DNA from 4 places in the Salinicoccus sp. ID82-1 genome. Region 3 is predicted to be linked to each of the others. Evidence: predicted binding sites of a transcription regulator. Region 3 holds the regulator's gene; each other region holds the start of a gene.
What was found. Region 3 encodes Rex, which represses fermentation and respiration genes when NADH is low (regulators of the CRP and FNR family bind a similar motif). Its sites were predicted from a motif close to TTGTGAAATATTTCACAA; they were not measured.

Region 1 (4,089 bases), on a different contig from region 3:
CGGGTATCAGCTGAAGGGACGGCTTGCCTAACGTGCTTCATTCAACGCTTCATCCAGTGCCATTTTCCTGGAATTGATGAATTTATGGTCAACTTCATGTAGTACTGCTTTATCGAAGCGATCGTATATATAACGGCTGAATGGCCTGATCTCCTGTTTGACATCTTCTGAACTGTTCAACGCGATATTCTGCATCGATTCGAGCAGTGTTTCCAGAACGACAACATCCTGCCTGCCATAGAAGCTGATCTGCGAAAGTACATTATACAGCTTTTCCTCCACACTGCTCCTTCTTGTAATCAGGCGTCCAAGGTGGCGGTCATCATGGTAAATGACATACGTCCCGGTATGCTTGAAGCTCTTTATAAGCGCTTCAGTCAAGTAGTGGATGCACTGGACTGCTGTATTCGGGTCATTGATTCCTGGGGAAAGTGCCCGAAGGGCGACATCCACTATTTTATGGAGTCCATAATCCACATCCTGATAGACATTCTGTTCCCTGCCGATTGTGACATTGCTGATCAGGCTATCAGGGACTTCTACATCTTTTCCATGACTGATGGTCAGAATCTCGGTGGATGTCGTTACAAATTCACCAATCAGCGGGGTGACACGGATGACTGCATCATTCTTCTTCGCCCATTGGAACAGGTCATCGTGATCGATGAACTGGATGAAACCAAAGCTCTCGGAACTGAGTACAGTTGTCTCATCATACTGCTCCACCATCTCCGGCTTGAGGCTGGTGACCGATACATGCGCCTGATCCAGCCGCTCCCCTTCCCGATCAATTTCATCCTTGACGTCATCCACCAGTGAATCAATCAGGTTGCTGACCTGTATGCTGGAAGCAACGAAATGGATGAAATAGGCAAAGAAGAACAGGCAGAGTACAGCAAGCAGTACGGCAACGATTGCTGAAATGACTTCTCCTTCAAAAGTGGCCTGCTGCATGAAGGCCAGGGAAAGGATGGAATATAGAAAGCCGCCCATGAACACGCCAAGTACGCGCATCGTTCTTCTATCATTCACAAAGTTGGTAAGAACGCGAGGAGAGAACTGTGATGAGTATGTTGTCAGAACGACCATGATGGTGGAAAAAGTGATGGTCGTCATGGTCAGAAGTGCGCCTGAAATCGAACCGAGTATCTCTTTGGCCAGGTCGACTTCAGTCGCCAGGAAGAACGGCAATTCGAAATCGAGCCTCGGAAGCACATTTATATCAGTATAGACAGCAATCAGGGCAAGAATGACTGCCAGCAGACAATAGAATACCGGTGTCACCCATATGCTGTCTTTTATTTTCAGTATATACTTCATTGCAACGCTCCTATTCATGAAATTCTATAGTTCATCATACCCTGCACAAAGTGGATTACTCAAACCAAAATTAAGAAGAGACCTGCAATCGTCATGATTGCAGGTCTCTTCTAATCAATCTATTCTGTCACTTCACGTCTGTGACCCCGGAGCCTGAAGTGGCGATGGCCGCCTTTATTTTCACGATGCAGGAACCGGTCCAGTCCGAAGCTGCCTGCTTTGTGTCCGGATACCAGGATGATCATGCCGATGATGATGTAGAGCGGATTCACTGATACTGTGCCGGCAAACAGGAATGCAAAGTTCATCATCAGTCCGAAGAATGCAGCATAGGCTGTGAAACCACCAAGCAGAAGTCCGAGACCGACAAGCAGTTCACCCCAAGGTATCATGACATTGATTACGGGGCTCATCGGTAGAAAGACGTTTTCCACTAGAAACGTATACCATGGATAGACCGCATTGCCATCAGGACCGAGAACTGGATTCTGTACCGCATTTTGCAGGAATCCGGATGCATCAAAGCCACCTGTCACTTTACCGAGACCACTCGTAAACCATCCGAAGCCCAAGTAGACTCTCAGAACCAATAGTACCAACTCACTCGCCTTGTGTGCTTTCAACCAACTCATCATAATTTTTTTCTCCTCTCTTATGTTCCGTTCTTTTCTATAGGTTTATTATATGTGAAATTAGTCACAATTACAATACTATATTGTTATTTTTTTCACATTTATTTATAAAAAAGAACCATATGAGAGGAAACCCTTCTCAATCAAGCACCAGCATGTTGGATGCATCGAACTCCCATTCAGCCCCATAGGCCACTTCCCAGTAGTAGCCATCGATATCAGTGAAGTAACCGCCATAACCGCCCCATGATAAAGGCTGTGGTGTCTTTACCACTGTCGCTCCATGCTGGACCACCCTATCCATAATGTCGTCCACTTCCGCTTCTGACTTCCCGTTGTAGGCGAGCGTCACACCATTGAACCCACCTTTCGAAACTTCCGGCGGATTGTCCCTATTGATGTCTGCAGCCAGCTCCTGAATCGGGTAGAGCGACAGCTTCGACCCTTCATTACTGAAAAAGACAACAGTCGGATGTGCCTCGTCTCCAACGATATGAGCTTTGAATCCGATATTCCGGTAAAAATCGAGTGAAGCTGAAATATCCCTGACGCCGAGAGTAACAAGATTGATACGATTCATTCCATCATCTCCTGATCATCATTTTGTTCAATGTAATTATACACTTAAAATAATGGCGATAGAAACCCCTCCTCGTATGAGAAGGGGCATACATCATATTTCTGCAGCGGCTGTTCTAGGAATCGAGAAACTGCAGAATCTGTTCATTCACATATTCCGGCTGTTCCTGATGGACCCAGTGGGTTGCTTCCTCCACCCATGCCACCGAACTGCTGCTTGCATACTTCAGGCTTTCTTCTGCGAGCTTTTTCGACAGAAACTGGTCGCCCGTGCCCCAGATGATCTTTACAGGCATTTCAATCGTATGTTTCGGGATGTGCTTCGTGTTTGCTGGAAGGGCACGATACCAGTTCAGCATGCTCGTCAGCGCCCGAGGCCTTTCCCATGAAATCCTATATGCTCCGAGGTCATCTTCTGTGAATGTACCTCTCCGGCTCGTCTGGACGAGTGCCTGTGCCATATACGCATAATCTTTACTGCTCATGATCTTCTCGGGCAGCATGGGAATCTGGAAGAAGAGAATGTACGAGCTTCTCAGCCCCTGCGAGGGCGTTTTGACAAGCACTTTAGGAAACGCAGCGGGATGCGGCATATTGAGGACGACGAGACGGTTCACCTTCTCAGGATGTGTGCCGGCAAGCTGCCAGGCCACGCCCCCACCCCAGTCATGACCGATGACTGCTGCATTGTCATATCCATAGTACTCGATCAATCCGGCAATATCCTGCTCAAGCTTATTGATACTATAGGCATTTTTGCCTTCCGGCTTATCACTCTTATTGTATCCCCGCTGATCGGGTGCCACGACCCTGTAGCCTGCCCCAGCCAGCACACGGATCTGTTTCCTCCAACTGAACCAGAATTCCGGAAAACCATGGAGCAGAACGACCAGTTCCCCATCCTCGGGCCCTGAAACAGCGACGTGAAGCTGGATGCCATTCGTCTGAATGTACTCGAAGTCAATAATATCAGTTACAGCCACAATACAGTCCTCCTGTCATCATTTCATGCTCCACTATACCCGGTTTCCATCCATGAACCACATGTCCATATTGAAAAATCCTCTCTGCCATCCAGGCAAAGAGGACTATATTCACTCGGAATGCTTGCATCTGCTCCCCACCATGTAGGCAATGGACAGTGTAATGATAACCATGAGCACAAGGCCCACATACACCATCCATAAATTCGCTAGCAGGCCCGCCTGCATCATTGCAGCCGTGACATTTGCCAGTGCATGAAGCACAATTGCCAGCGGGAATAGATACCACTTGCCCTTCTGCATCACTGCCACAAAGACGATGACAGACAGGCCGATATGCAGACTGATGGCAAGAATGCGCTCGAAGATGCCAATGATATACATATAGCCCGGTGCGCCTGTAATGCTTTCCAGGACGCCTGCAGGCAGTTCGTTCAAAAGGCCACTGCCGTTATTCACCAGTATGCTCAATATCAATACATTGAACGTCGAAAGCCCAAGAACGATGATCGCCTCGACACCCCCATGACCAACACCATATGACACCGCCGAATCAATCTGCCTGTACTTCCGCT
Region 2 (4,089 bases), on a different contig from region 3:
TCGAAGTCGGTATCATGATCGAGATTCCTTCAGCTGCAATCATTGCAGACCAGTTTGCAAAAGTGGTCGATTTCTTCTCGATCGGTACAAACGATCTGATCCAGTATACAATGGCTGCGGACCGTATGAACGAATCTGTCAGCTATCTCTACCAGCCGTACCACCCGGCGCTCCTCAGACTGATCAAGATGGTCATCGATGCAGCGCATAAAGAAGGCAAATGGGCCGGCATGTGCGGAGAGATGGCAGGAGATGCGCATGCAGTGCCGTTGCTCGTCGGTCTCGGTCTGGATGAATTCTCCATGAGCGCTTCTTCCGTTCTGAAAGCGCGCAAGCAGATTTCGGAACTCAAGAAGACCGACATGGAACGTCTGGCACAGGCGGCAGTCGAATGCAGCAGCACTGAAGAAGTGCTTGCACTTGTAGAAGAATATACGCAGAGAGCATAGTCTGGAACACGCATGGTACACCACCATGCGTGTTTTTCTTGTTATAATGACAGAAAAAGAGCAGAGGAGAACTACCGATGAATCAGACTGCACGTCGACCGCTTGAGCTTTATCTCACCTTGCCGATCCTTGCTTTTGCATTCTACGACTTTGCAAACACCATCTTCAGTGCCAATATCGTCACGCTGTTTTTCCCGCAGTATATTACAGAAACAGTAGGTACAAACCCCAGGCTTGAACAGATTGCTTCCACCATCATCGCCTATGCCAATGCACTGGCTGCCGTACTGCTTGTTGCATTTGCGCCACTCTACGGGGTAACGATGGACCGTACCGGCAGACGCAAGAAGTATGTTGTCATCTTTACACTGCTATGTGTATCGGCTGCCATCGGCATGGGGATATTCGGAGGGATGGATACTGCCCGGTGGTTCGGCCTGCCGAACGGCTTTGTGCTTGCAGTGCTGCTATTCGTCTTTGCAAAATTTGCATTCAACTCCGGCAATGTCTTCTATGATGCGATGCTTTCCGGGCTCGGCAACAAGAAGGAGATCCCGCTCATTTCGGGCTACGGTGTCGCACTCGGATACATGGGGACATTGTTCGGCATATTCTCCGTTCTGCTTCTGATCGGGGACCGGGCTGTCCATCATACATTCTGGCTGTCCGGCGTCCTGTTTCTTATATTCTCACTGCCGCTTTTCTTCATCAATAAGGATCAGCCGCAACAGACAAAGCCAAGACAGCAATTTCTGAAAGGATATAAGGATATCTACCAGACTTTCAGGGAGGCACGCTCTTATCCCTCCATATTCTATTTCATGATTGCCTACTTCTTTATAAACGATGCGCTGGCGACAGCAATCGCCATGATGCAGCCCTATGCAACGACGGTCGTCGGTTTTGAAGCAGGCACTTTCCTCATCATCTTCATGGTTGCAACACTGTTCAGCATCGTCGGCGCCATAATATTCAGCTTCATCAATAGGAATATCGGCTCCAAGAAGACATTCACCATTGTTGCGCTGCTGCTTGCCCTTGCTGTGGCGATTGCAGCCCTGCCCCTGCCGATGTGGACGTTCTGGATTGCAGCTGCACTTTTCGGAATCGCAATGGGATCCACCTGGGTGGTCAGCAGGACAATGATCATCGAACTCGCGCCGGAAGGGAAGGAAGGGCAGTTTTTCGGACTGTTTGCCTTCAGTGCGAAGATGAGTGCCATCGTGGGGCCGTTCATCTATGGATCGATTACACTTGCCATGGCGGACTATGGCACGCTTGCCTCACGCATGGCCATTACAAGCCTGATCATCATGGTCATAATCGGTCTCATATTCCATCTTAGAGTAAGAGATCAAAAATACACGGTTTAATTCTTTGTAATTGAGGGCAAAATAGGGTAGAATAAGGAAACAGTATGATAATTATTTCACAAATTATCCAAAATAAAGATGGTTCCGATATCCATGGATCAGAAATGGTCCTGGGGCGGAATCCATTGTCGGAGAGGTGATTGAATGGATGATGTGATCATTGGTCGGGTGCTCACTGCGTCGACTCTTGGATTCCATATTATCTTTGCAACAATAGGTGTAGGTATGCCGCTTGTCTTCATGGTATTGGAATTCCTGGGCTTGCGTAAGAAGGACGACAAGTACTTGACGATGGCACGCAGAATAGCGAAAGGGTATACGGTGACCGTAGCCGTCGGTGTTGTAACCGGCACGATCATAGGGCTGCAGCTGTCTCTCATCTGGCCGGAATTCATGCAGTTTGGTGGACAGATCATCGCGCTTCCGCTGTTCATGGAAACTTTTGCATTTTTCTTTGAAGCAATATTCCTCGGGATATTTCTTTATACATGGGACCGCTTCAGAAATCCTTGGCACCACTGGCTTCTGAATATCCCGATCGTGGTCGGTTCCACTCTGTCTGCTGTATTCATCACTACAGTCAATTCCTTCATGAATACACCAGCAGGGTTCGATCTTGTAGATGATGTATTTGTAAATGTCGATCCACTGGCAGCAATGTTCAATCCGTCGAGCTACGTCAGAATATTCCACGTTGTTGTAACAGCCTATACGACTGCTGCTTTCATCATTGCATCAATTGCTGCTTTCAAACTCCTTCGTTCGAAACACAAGGAGGATCGAGAGTACCACAAGAAAGCGCTCAGGGTCATGATGGTGATCGGACTTATTGCAGCTGCAATGAGTGCACTTGCAGGCGACCTTTCCGCCAAGTTCCTTCATGAGAACCAGCCGGAAAAACTGGCTGCAATGGAATGGCACTTTGAGACCGAAGATAATGCCGACCTGGTGCTTTTCGGCATGTTGGATGAGGAGACCCAGGAAGTAAGCTATGAAATCAGGGTGCCAAGCGCGCTCAGCTTCCTTGCAGGCAGCTCATTCGATACGGAAGTTACAGGACTGAATGATATACCGGAAGATGAAAGACCACCGCTGATCATCCACTACTTCTTTGATACTATGGTATTCTTCGGCATGTTCGGACTGAGTGTAGCAGTCATTTACCATATAGCGAGATTTACGAAGTTCAATGCGCACCATCCTGCATTGCTCTATCTGTATGTGCTGACCGGTCCTCTGTCTGTGGCAGCCATCGAATCCGGGTGGTTCCTGGCAGAACTCGGCCGTCAGCCATGGATTCTACGAGGCTACATGCGCGTCTCCGAGGCTGTGACGAACGCAGAGGGACTCGGCATAACGCTGATTGCATTCGTACTGCTGTACATTGTTCTCGGCGCAACATGTGTATACGTGCTGCTCAAAATGTTCCAGAACAAGAGCGTGCATGCGGATCACCTTGAGATGTACGGAGATAAAGACAAAGGGGGTCTGCTGCCATGAACTATGAACTGATTGGTGTAACGGTTCTGTGGACGTTCCTGTATGGCTATATCATTGTGGCATCGATTGATTTCGGTGCCGGTTTCTTCAATTTCTACTCGAAACTGACCGGTGATGATAATGTCATCAGTCCAATCATCCAGCGCTATCTGAACCCGGTGTGGGAAGTGACCAATGTATTTTTCGTCTTCTTCTTCGTCGGAATCATTGGCTTCTATCCGGATACAGCCTACTATTATGGTACGGCGCTTCTCATTCCTGCGAGCATTGCGCTGATACTGCTTGCGATCAGGGGGGCATACTATGCCTTCAACTCGTATAATAAGGAGCCGAAGCTTTCATGGACGTTCCTGTATGGTGTAACAGGCCTCCTTATACCTGCTTCACTGTCGATGGCACTCGTCATATCGGAAGGCGGCTATATCGTGGATGGGGGGGATGGCATCCAGCTGCAGCTCGAAGAACTGCTCTTCAGTACGTATGGCTGGTCGGTAGTATTCCTGGCCATCATTACAGTACTCTATGTATCGAGCGGCTTCCTGACGTTCTATGCCGCACGTGCCGAGGATAATCAGGCACTGGAGCTGGTACGCAGATGGTTCCTCATCTGGGCGTTGCCGATGCTGTTCATTTCCCAGTTTGTATTCCTTGGTCTCAGGGAACACAACCTCGAGCACTTCCAGCGCGCACAGGACTACTGGTATCTGTTCGGCCTGAGCCTCGTGTCGATGGGCATTGCAGTATTCCTGATGTGGCGCAGGCGGTTC
Region 3 (4,089 bases):
TTATAGACCTGGACATGCTGCTGATCCATTTCGACAATCTTGGTAGCGATGCGGTCGATGAAATAGCGGTCATGCGAGACGAACAGGATGGTACCAGGGAAATTCTGCAGTGCAGCTTCAAGCACTTCCTTGCTGTCTATGTCGAGGTGGTTGGTCGGCTCATCGAGAATGAGCAGATTGTTCTTCTCGAGCATCAGCCTAGCAAGCTGTATGCGGGCCTTTTCTCCGCCGCTCAGGTCATTGACGCTTTTCAGTACCTCCTCCTGGGTGAACAGGAAGCGTCCAAGCACCTTACGCACGTCGCTTTCGTTCATTTCGGGGTACTCATGCCACAGTTCTTCCAATACATTCCTGTTGGAAGTGAATTCCGCCTGCTTCTGGTCGTAGTAGCCGATCGAGACATTTGTACCATAGATGATTTCCCCGTCGTGCCGCGGCAGTTCCTTGGCGATCGTCTTTACAAGTGTGGACTTGCCGATACCGTTCGGACCGATGATGGCGAGCCGGTCCCCCTTGTCGACATTCAGACTGATGCCGCTATTCAGTGTCTCCTCATATCCGATGGCGAGCGATTTGATTCTCAGCACATCATTGCCGCTCTCACGCTTTATGTCAAAGGAGAACCGTGCACTTTTGCGGTCGATCATCGGCGTCTCCATACGATCCATATGCTCAAGCTTCTTGCGTCTGCTTTTTGCCATATTGCTCGTGGAGGCTCTCGCTATATTTTTCTCAACAAAGGTCTCAAGCTGCCTGATCTCCTTCTGCTGGTGTTCATATGCTTTCACCTGAAGGCTGAAGTTCTTCTCCTTCTCTTTGACATACTTCGTATAGTTGGTGTGGTAGAGTGTTCCTCTGTGCATCTCCACTTCAAAGATCTTATCCACCGTCCGATCGAGGAAGTAGCGGTCGTGGCTGATGATCGCGATTGCGCCTGTAAAGCTGTTCAGATACTGTTCGAGCCATGCCACCGTCTGCATATCCAGGTGGTTGGTCGGTTCATCGAGCAGCAGCAGGTCGGGCTTCGACAGCAGCATCTGTCCGAGCGCGAGCCGTGTCTTCTGACCACCTGAGAACGCATCGACATTGCGATCAAGATCACTGCCGGAAAAGTTGAGGCCGGTGAGCACGGTCTTGATCTGGGCATCGATCGTGTAGCCGCCCTTTGATTCGAAAGTGTTCTGCAGCCGATCGTATTTTTCCAGCTGGTCGCTGTATGCCGGATCCTCGTAGTCATGTGCTGCCAGCCATGCGGTGGTGGCATTCATCTCCTCCTGGGTGCGCAGCAGCCCGGCAAAGGGCCGCATCATTTCATCACGGACGGTCTGGGATGACTCCAGTGTCATCTGCTGGGTGAGATAGCCGATCGCGATGCCTTTCGGCGTCGTGATCCGGCCGTCCTCGACACCGAGTTCACCCGCCATCATCTTCATCAGCGTCGTCTTGCCGGCGCCATTCTTGCCGACGATGCCGACGGTTTCACCTTTTTTTATTTCAAGATTTATATTTGAAAAAATCCGGTCTGTACCGAAAGATTTCCCTACATTTCCTAATTGCATTACTATCATATGAATTCCCCCACTTCATTCAATTTTACAACAAACAAGTCAAAAAAACGATGAAATTAAGTGACAATGACTACACTACGAAAATGGAGATATGCTATAATATACCGACAGAGTGCAATAGAAGAGGTGTGGGACATTTGAACAGTAAAAAGAAAATCCCAAACGCAACAATGAAACGTCTCCCTTTATACTATAGATTTTTCAAAAATGCCGAGAAGACCAGTGTAGACAGAGTTTCCTCAAGGGAAATCAGCGAAGCACTGGATATCGATTCAGCCACAATCCGGAGAGACTTCTCCTATTTTGGTGAACTTGGCAGGAAGGGCTACGGCTACAACGTCAAGAGCCTATTGAATTTCTTCATGGAGCATATCCAGGGTAATGAAGTGAGAAATGTGGCAATCATTGGAGCGGGCAACCTGGGCAGTGCATTATTAAACTACAAATTCAGCAGCATAAATGATAGAATGAATGTGGTAGCTGCTTTTGATAGTAATGCTCAGATTGTCGGGACATCCATCAATGGCACGACAGTATATCATTCGGATGAGCTTGAGGATCTGATCAGTAGACATAGCATAGATGTTGCGATACTCACGCTGCCGGCAGAAGTCAGCCAGGATATGGCTGAACGTCTGGTGGAAGCTGGCATCAAAGGCATACTCAACTTCACACCGATCAGATTGAATGTAAGTGATGAAATCTATGTCCATAATATAGATTTGAGCGTTGAATTGCAGGCACTATTCTTTTATATGAAACATATCTAGGAGGGATACTATGCTCGAAACATTAATGCCGGTGACACTGATGGCAGTAGGCCCGACAAGTATGATCGTAATTGCTGTTGTAGCATTGATCATATTTGGACCTAAAAAATTGCCGCAGTTCGGACGCGCGATGGGTTCCACTTTAAGAGAGTTTAAAGATGCAACCAAAGGTCTCGCCACTGACGACGATGACGACGAAGACGACAACGATAGAAAGAAACAACCGAAGAAAATCGAAACAGTCGAAGTCGAAAAAGTTGAAGAAACTAAAGCATAAAGGTATGAAGAGGTGGCGGAAGCCACCTTTTTTTTAAAGAGGTGAAAATGAAGTATGAACGACTCGGAAAAAAGGGAGATCACCGAGCATCTGGATGAATTGAGGAAGCGGCTGCTGATTGTCATGTACTTTTTTGTCGGCGCCCTGGTCATCGGATTCTTCCTGTCCAAACCACTGATCTACCAGATGCAGAATGCACCGTGGACGGAGACGATCCAGATGCACGCATTCCAGGTGACCGATCCCCTGAAGATATACCTGATGATCATCATTGTCATCGGATTTGTCATCGTGCTGCCGGCGATACTCTACCAGCTCTGGGCATTTGTCTCCCCGGGGCTGTACAGTAACGAAAGAAAGCTTACTTTGGGCTACATACCGATTGTCATGGTACTCATGCTGCTCGGTATGGCTTTTGGCTACTTTATTCTTGTACCCTATATCATCCAGTTCACTTTTGAACTGTCCGAGGAGATGGGGATTGAGAACACCATCGGAATCAACCAGTATTTCGGCTTCCTGTTCAGGACGGTACTGCCGTTCGGTGTCATATTCCAGATGCCGATTCTTGTACTTTTCCTGACGCAGCTCGGCCTTTTGACACCGGCATTTCTCAAGCAGAACAGGAAATACGCCTATTTCATCCTGCTGGTGGTTGCGGCACTCGTTGCACCGCCGGATGTAATGACACATATACTGCTTACCATACCGATGATCATTCTTTATGAAATCAGCATCTACATTTCCAAAATCGGCTATCGCAGACATCTGAAAGCAGAGCAGAAAGCATTAGAAGAATCATTGGATTCCGACTAGGGGGTATTCCAGGTGAAATTCGATCCGGATGCCAGAGCATCTCTGGCGCTTGATGGCAGCAGTGAAAAATGGACAGGCCAGATTGACAGGACACAGGAGAGCCCATGGCGGCAGAAGTATCATATCCAGCCGCCTGCAGGCAGCATGGATGCGCTTGATGGCTTCATATACCATGAAGGCAAATATCACATCCTGTACCAGTGGGCGCCCTTCTGGACAGAGGGCAGAAAGTATCTGTACCACGTCGTATCGGATGATCTTGCCATCTATCATAATCGCGGAATAGTCGATGCATTACCGGACGGAGCCGATTCAGGCTCCGCTTCTGTAATGGATGGTATGCACGTGTATCATACAGTGATGGACGGCGGCATACCACTCCAGCAGCATACGGCATTCAGAGAAGAAGCGGGGCATCTCCGTCCATATCGGACATCACCCATCATAAAAGGTGCGCCGAAAGGCTATGGACCGATTGTGAAAGATCCGAAAGTGTGGAAAGAAAATGGAAGATATTGTATGATAATGGGGGCGGCTACCCAGGATGACTTCGGCCGTGTGCTCTATTTTACCGGCACGGGCACTGAAGCATTCGATTACATAGGCGAACTTGAAACTGAGCTGGATCAGTTCGGTTTCATGTGGGAGTCACCCGAGC
Region 4 (4,089 bases), on a different contig from region 3:
AGTTCAATTCAATGAAGACTACCAGTATACCGGGGCGGAGCTGACGTTGACAGTCGGCAGCGGCCAGGAGGAACTCAATATTACATCCAACATCACCATGGATCGGATAGGGGAAATCGACCTTATCGAAAAACCGAAGGAAATGTAGAAGCATCGTCCGTTTACAGCAAACGGACGATTTTTTTTACTTCTCATATGTACACGCCAGTGTAATTATACATGATTTTAATTATTCAAAAAATTGACATTATTATACAAGCTAAATAGAATATAGGGTACAAGGGGGAATTGAAATGTCAGAGATTGATTACAGGAAAATTGCATCGCAGCCCGAATTCGAGTCACTTCTGAAAAAGCGCAACAAGTTCATTCTGCCAATCAGCATATTTTTCATTATTGCCACGCTGCTGTTTCCAGTACTTACCGGCTATACCGACATCCTCAATAATGAAGCATTCGGAAATATTTCGTGGGCATGGATCTACGCGCTTCTGCTCTTCATTATGGTGTGGACTCTTGTAACCGTTTACATGAAGCGGGCGAAGGCGTTCGACAAGGAAGCGGATGAAATCATCAGGAAGTACAGGGAAGGGGAATACAAATGAATCTGACAGTCATCATCATGTTTCTGGTATTCGTAGGAGCAACTTTGGTCATTACATATTTTGCTTCCAAACGGACAAATTCCACAAAAGATTTCTATACAGCGGGCGGAGGTCTGACAGGCTGGCAGAACGGACTGGCCATTTCCGGTGACTATCTGTCGGCAGCTTCATTCCTTGGAATTGCCGGTGCCATTGCACTATGGGGATTTGATGGTTTTTTCTATAGCGTCGGTTATCTGACAGCATATCTTGTTGTCCTGTACATCGTTGCCGAGCCGCTCAGAAACCTCGGGAAGTATACAGTTGCCGACATGATTGCAGCACGTTTTGAAATGAAGAAGGTCAGAGCGTTTGCAGCACTGTCCTCGATTACAATCGTCATCTTCTACATGCTTGCCCAGCTCGTCGGGGCAGGGGCGCTCATCCAGCTGCTTTTTGATATTCCATACAGCGTTTCAGTCATCATCGTCGGCATCATGATGACCATCTACGTCCTTTTCGGGGGCATGACGGCCACGAGCTGGGTACAGATGGTCAAAGCGATACTGCTGATGATCGGTACGATACTGATTTCATTCCTCGTACTGCTCCAGTTCAATTTCAATATATTCACGATGTTCGGCGAAATGAAGAATATCACCGCGCCCGAGCTTGAAGGGTCGTTTCTGAATCCCGGGGCTCAGGGCGAGTCACCGCTCAATAACATTTCACTGATGATCGCCCTGCTGTTCGGTACAGCCGGTCTGCCACACATCCTCATGAGATTCTTTACCGTAAGAGATGCAAAGACGGCGAGAAGCTCCGTAATGTGGGCCACATGGATCATCGGCATATTCTATATACTCACCATATTCCTCGGCTTCGGGGCCGCAGCGCTTCTGACGAGGGAAGAGATCATTGCAGCCAATCCAGCCGGCAACATGGCGGCACCGCTGCTTGCTGAAAGGCTGGGTGGAGATCTGCTCATGTCATTCGTTGCAGCTGTGGCATTTGCAACCATTCTGGCTGTCGTTGCCGGGCTGGTACTTTCCGGCGCCAGTGCATTCGCACATGATATATACGCCCAGGTCATCAAGAAAGGACAGGTTTCCGAAAGCCAGCAGATGCTTGCTGCCAAAATTGCAGCATTCAGTGTCAGTGTACTTTCCATTATTCTCGCCATTTTTGCGCAGGATCAGAACGTTGCATTCCTTGTATCTCTTGCTTTCTGTGTCGCTGCAAGTGCCAACTTGCCGGTCATCGTCTATACGATTTTCTGGAAGCGTTTCAATACACAGGGTGCGATTGCCGGCATCATAACCGGACTTGTCGTTTCCCTCGTTCTGGTCATACTCAGCCCGAACGTCATGGACCCTTCCGGAGCCGGATTCATTGCAGTGGAACCGATATTCCCATTGAATAATCCTGCTCTGATTTCAGTGCCTGCCGGTTTCATCGGCGCATTCCTTGGAACATTCCTCGGAAAACCGGAATCCCATGAAAAGTACAGGGAAGTCAAAGTAAAATCCGTCACTGGAATATCAACATCCGATGTCAGCCACTAAATATAAGATTAACTTATGAGAATCGATAAGTTAATTAATCATTTCTTAATTAGACGATAATTCTATGAAATTATCGTCTTTTCCCTTTTGTAAGGGCTTTCGAGGCGGTTAACGATATAATTTTCACAATCTGTAGAAGATTCTTGAATTGTTCACAAACCTTTTGAATTTGATATAATGGACTTAAAGCCAGATGGCTATTTAATGATTTACGAGAAGGAGAATCGATATGTCTGACAAAAAAGGTTTAGAAGGCGTTGTAGCGGCTGAGTCCCGCATCAGTTCCATCATTGGTTCACAACTTACTTACTGTGGTTATGAAATCGATGACCTCGCTGAAAATGCACTGTTTGAAGAAGTCGTTTTTCTGCTTTGGAATGATAGGCTGCCGAATCAGAGCGAATTGGAAGCATTCCAGGGTAAAATGTTTGATTACATGACACTCAATCCACGGATTTATGGTCATTTCGAAGAATACGCTGCAGATAAGGTGCATCCGATGACAGCTGTGCGGACCGCACTGTCCTATCTTGCCCACTTCGATCCGAATGCCGAGGATATGAGCGATGAAGCCAATCAGGAAAAAGCGATTCGCATCCAGGCAAAGATTGCGTCGGTAGTCGCAGCATTTTCCAGAATCAGAAACGGCCAGGAAGTCATTAAGCCGAAGCAGGGTCTGACTTATGCTGCGAACTTCCTCTACATGCTGTATGGCGAAGAGCCGAACGATACACAGGTGGAGGCAATGAACAAGGCGCTTGTTCTGCATGCTGACCATGAACTGAATGCATCTACATTCACAGCCCGTGTCTGTGTGGCAACGCTATCTGATGTCTACTCCGGCGTGAGTGCAGCAGCTGGCGCACTGAAAGGTCCACTGCATGGTGGTGCCAATGAGCGCGTAATGCAGATGCTGTCAGAAATCGAATCTGTCGATGCAGTGGAAGGCTATCTCGAAGAGAAGTTTGCGAACAAGGAAAAGATCATGGGCATGGGCCACCGTGTATACAAAGAAGGAGATCCACGTGCCAAGTATCTGAAGGATATGTCGAAGAAGCTGACAGATGAGGCAGGAGAGCCTGAATTCTATGAGAAATCCGTTAAGATCGCCGAGGTTGTGGAAAGGGAGAAAGGTCTGCTTCCGAATGTCGACTTCTTCAGTGCCACTGTATATCACTCACTCGGCATCGATCATGACCTGTTCACACCGATCTTTGCGGTCAGTCGTGTTTCCGGCTGGCTCGCACACATCCTTGAACAGTATCAGGATAACCGTCTGATCAGACCGAGAGCGGAGTATATCGGTCAGACAGGCAAGAAGTATGAACCGATTGAAAACAGATAACGGATCGAGATCAAAAACTGGAGGAATATAATCTATGTCTAGTCAAAAGATAACTACAAATAATGGCGTACTTAATGTACCGGATCAGCCTGTCATTCCCTACATCGAAGGGGACGGCATCGGCCCGGACATCTGGAGTGCAGCAAGCAAAGTACTGGATGGCGCCGTAGAGAAAGCCTATGATGGCAAGAAGAAAATCGAATGGAAAGAAGTGCTTGCCGGACAGAAGGCCTATGATAAGACAGGCGAATGGCTGCCACAGGAAACACTGGATACGATTGATGAATATCTGCTGGCCATCAAAGGCCCATTGACAACACCGATCGGCGGCGGCATCCGTTCCCTGAACGTTGCATTGAGACAGGAACTGGATCTTTTCACCTGCCTGCGTCCCGTCAGATATTTTGAAGGCGTGCCTTCTCCGTTGAAGCGTCCTGAAGATACAGACATGGTCATTTTCCGCGAAAATACCGAAGATATCTATGCAGGTATAGAATTCCAGGAAGGTACGGATGATGTCAAGAAAGTCATCGACTTCCTGCAAAATGAAATGGGCGCCAAAAACATCCGTTTCCCTGAAACTTCCGGTATCGGC

Region 1: J4760_RS10090 (DoxX family membrane protein) is a predicted target of Rex. The motif match lies at 2,005-2,022, and genes of this name have one in related genera.
Region 2: J4760_RS00765 (cytochrome ubiquinol oxidase subunit I) is a predicted target of Rex. The motif match lies at 1,867-1,884, and genes of this name have one in related genera.
Region 4: J4760_RS04460 (citrate synthase) is a predicted target of Rex. The motif match lies at 2,290-2,307, and genes of this name have one in related genera.

What each region holds. Positions count from the first base shown of each region.
Region 1 is NZ_JAGFLY010000004.1:64,407-68,495, forward strand. It holds gene J4760_RS10085 (DUF2254 domain-containing protein) at 28-1,320, opposite strand; gene J4760_RS10090 (DoxX family membrane protein) at 1,440-1,955, opposite strand; gene J4760_RS10095 (VOC family protein) at 2,092-2,532, opposite strand; gene J4760_RS10100 (alpha/beta fold hydrolase) at 2,648-3,514, opposite strand; gene J4760_RS10105 (YhfC family intramembrane metalloprotease) at 3,626-4,089, opposite strand, start outside.
Region 2 is NZ_JAGFLY010000001.1:144,850-148,938, forward strand. It holds gene ptsP (phosphoenolpyruvate--protein phosphotransferase) at 1-449, shown strand, start outside; gene J4760_RS00760 (MFS transporter) at 527-1,822, shown strand; gene J4760_RS00765 (cytochrome ubiquinol oxidase subunit I) at 1,967-3,322, shown strand; gene J4760_RS00770 (cytochrome d ubiquinol oxidase subunit II) at 3,319-4,089, shown strand, end outside.
Region 3 is NZ_JAGFLY010000005.1:3,272-7,360, forward strand. It holds gene J4760_RS11440 (ABC-F family ATP-binding cassette domain-containing protein) at 1-1,568, opposite strand, end outside; gene J4760_RS11445 (redox-sensing transcriptional repressor Rex) at 1,706-2,338, shown strand; gene J4760_RS11450 (twin-arginine translocase TatA/TatE family subunit) at 2,379-2,615, shown strand; gene tatC (twin-arginine translocase subunit TatC) at 2,670-3,431, shown strand; gene J4760_RS11460 (glycoside hydrolase family 32 protein) at 3,444-4,089, shown strand, end outside.
Region 4 is NZ_JAGFLY010000001.1:855,948-860,036, reverse strand. It holds gene J4760_RS04475 (hypothetical protein) at 1-148, shown strand, start outside; gene J4760_RS04470 (DUF485 domain-containing protein) at 294-605, shown strand; gene J4760_RS04465 (solute symporter family protein) at 602-2,149, shown strand; gene J4760_RS04460 (citrate synthase) at 2,379-3,494, shown strand; gene icd (NADP-dependent isocitrate dehydrogenase) at 3,529-4,089, shown strand, end outside.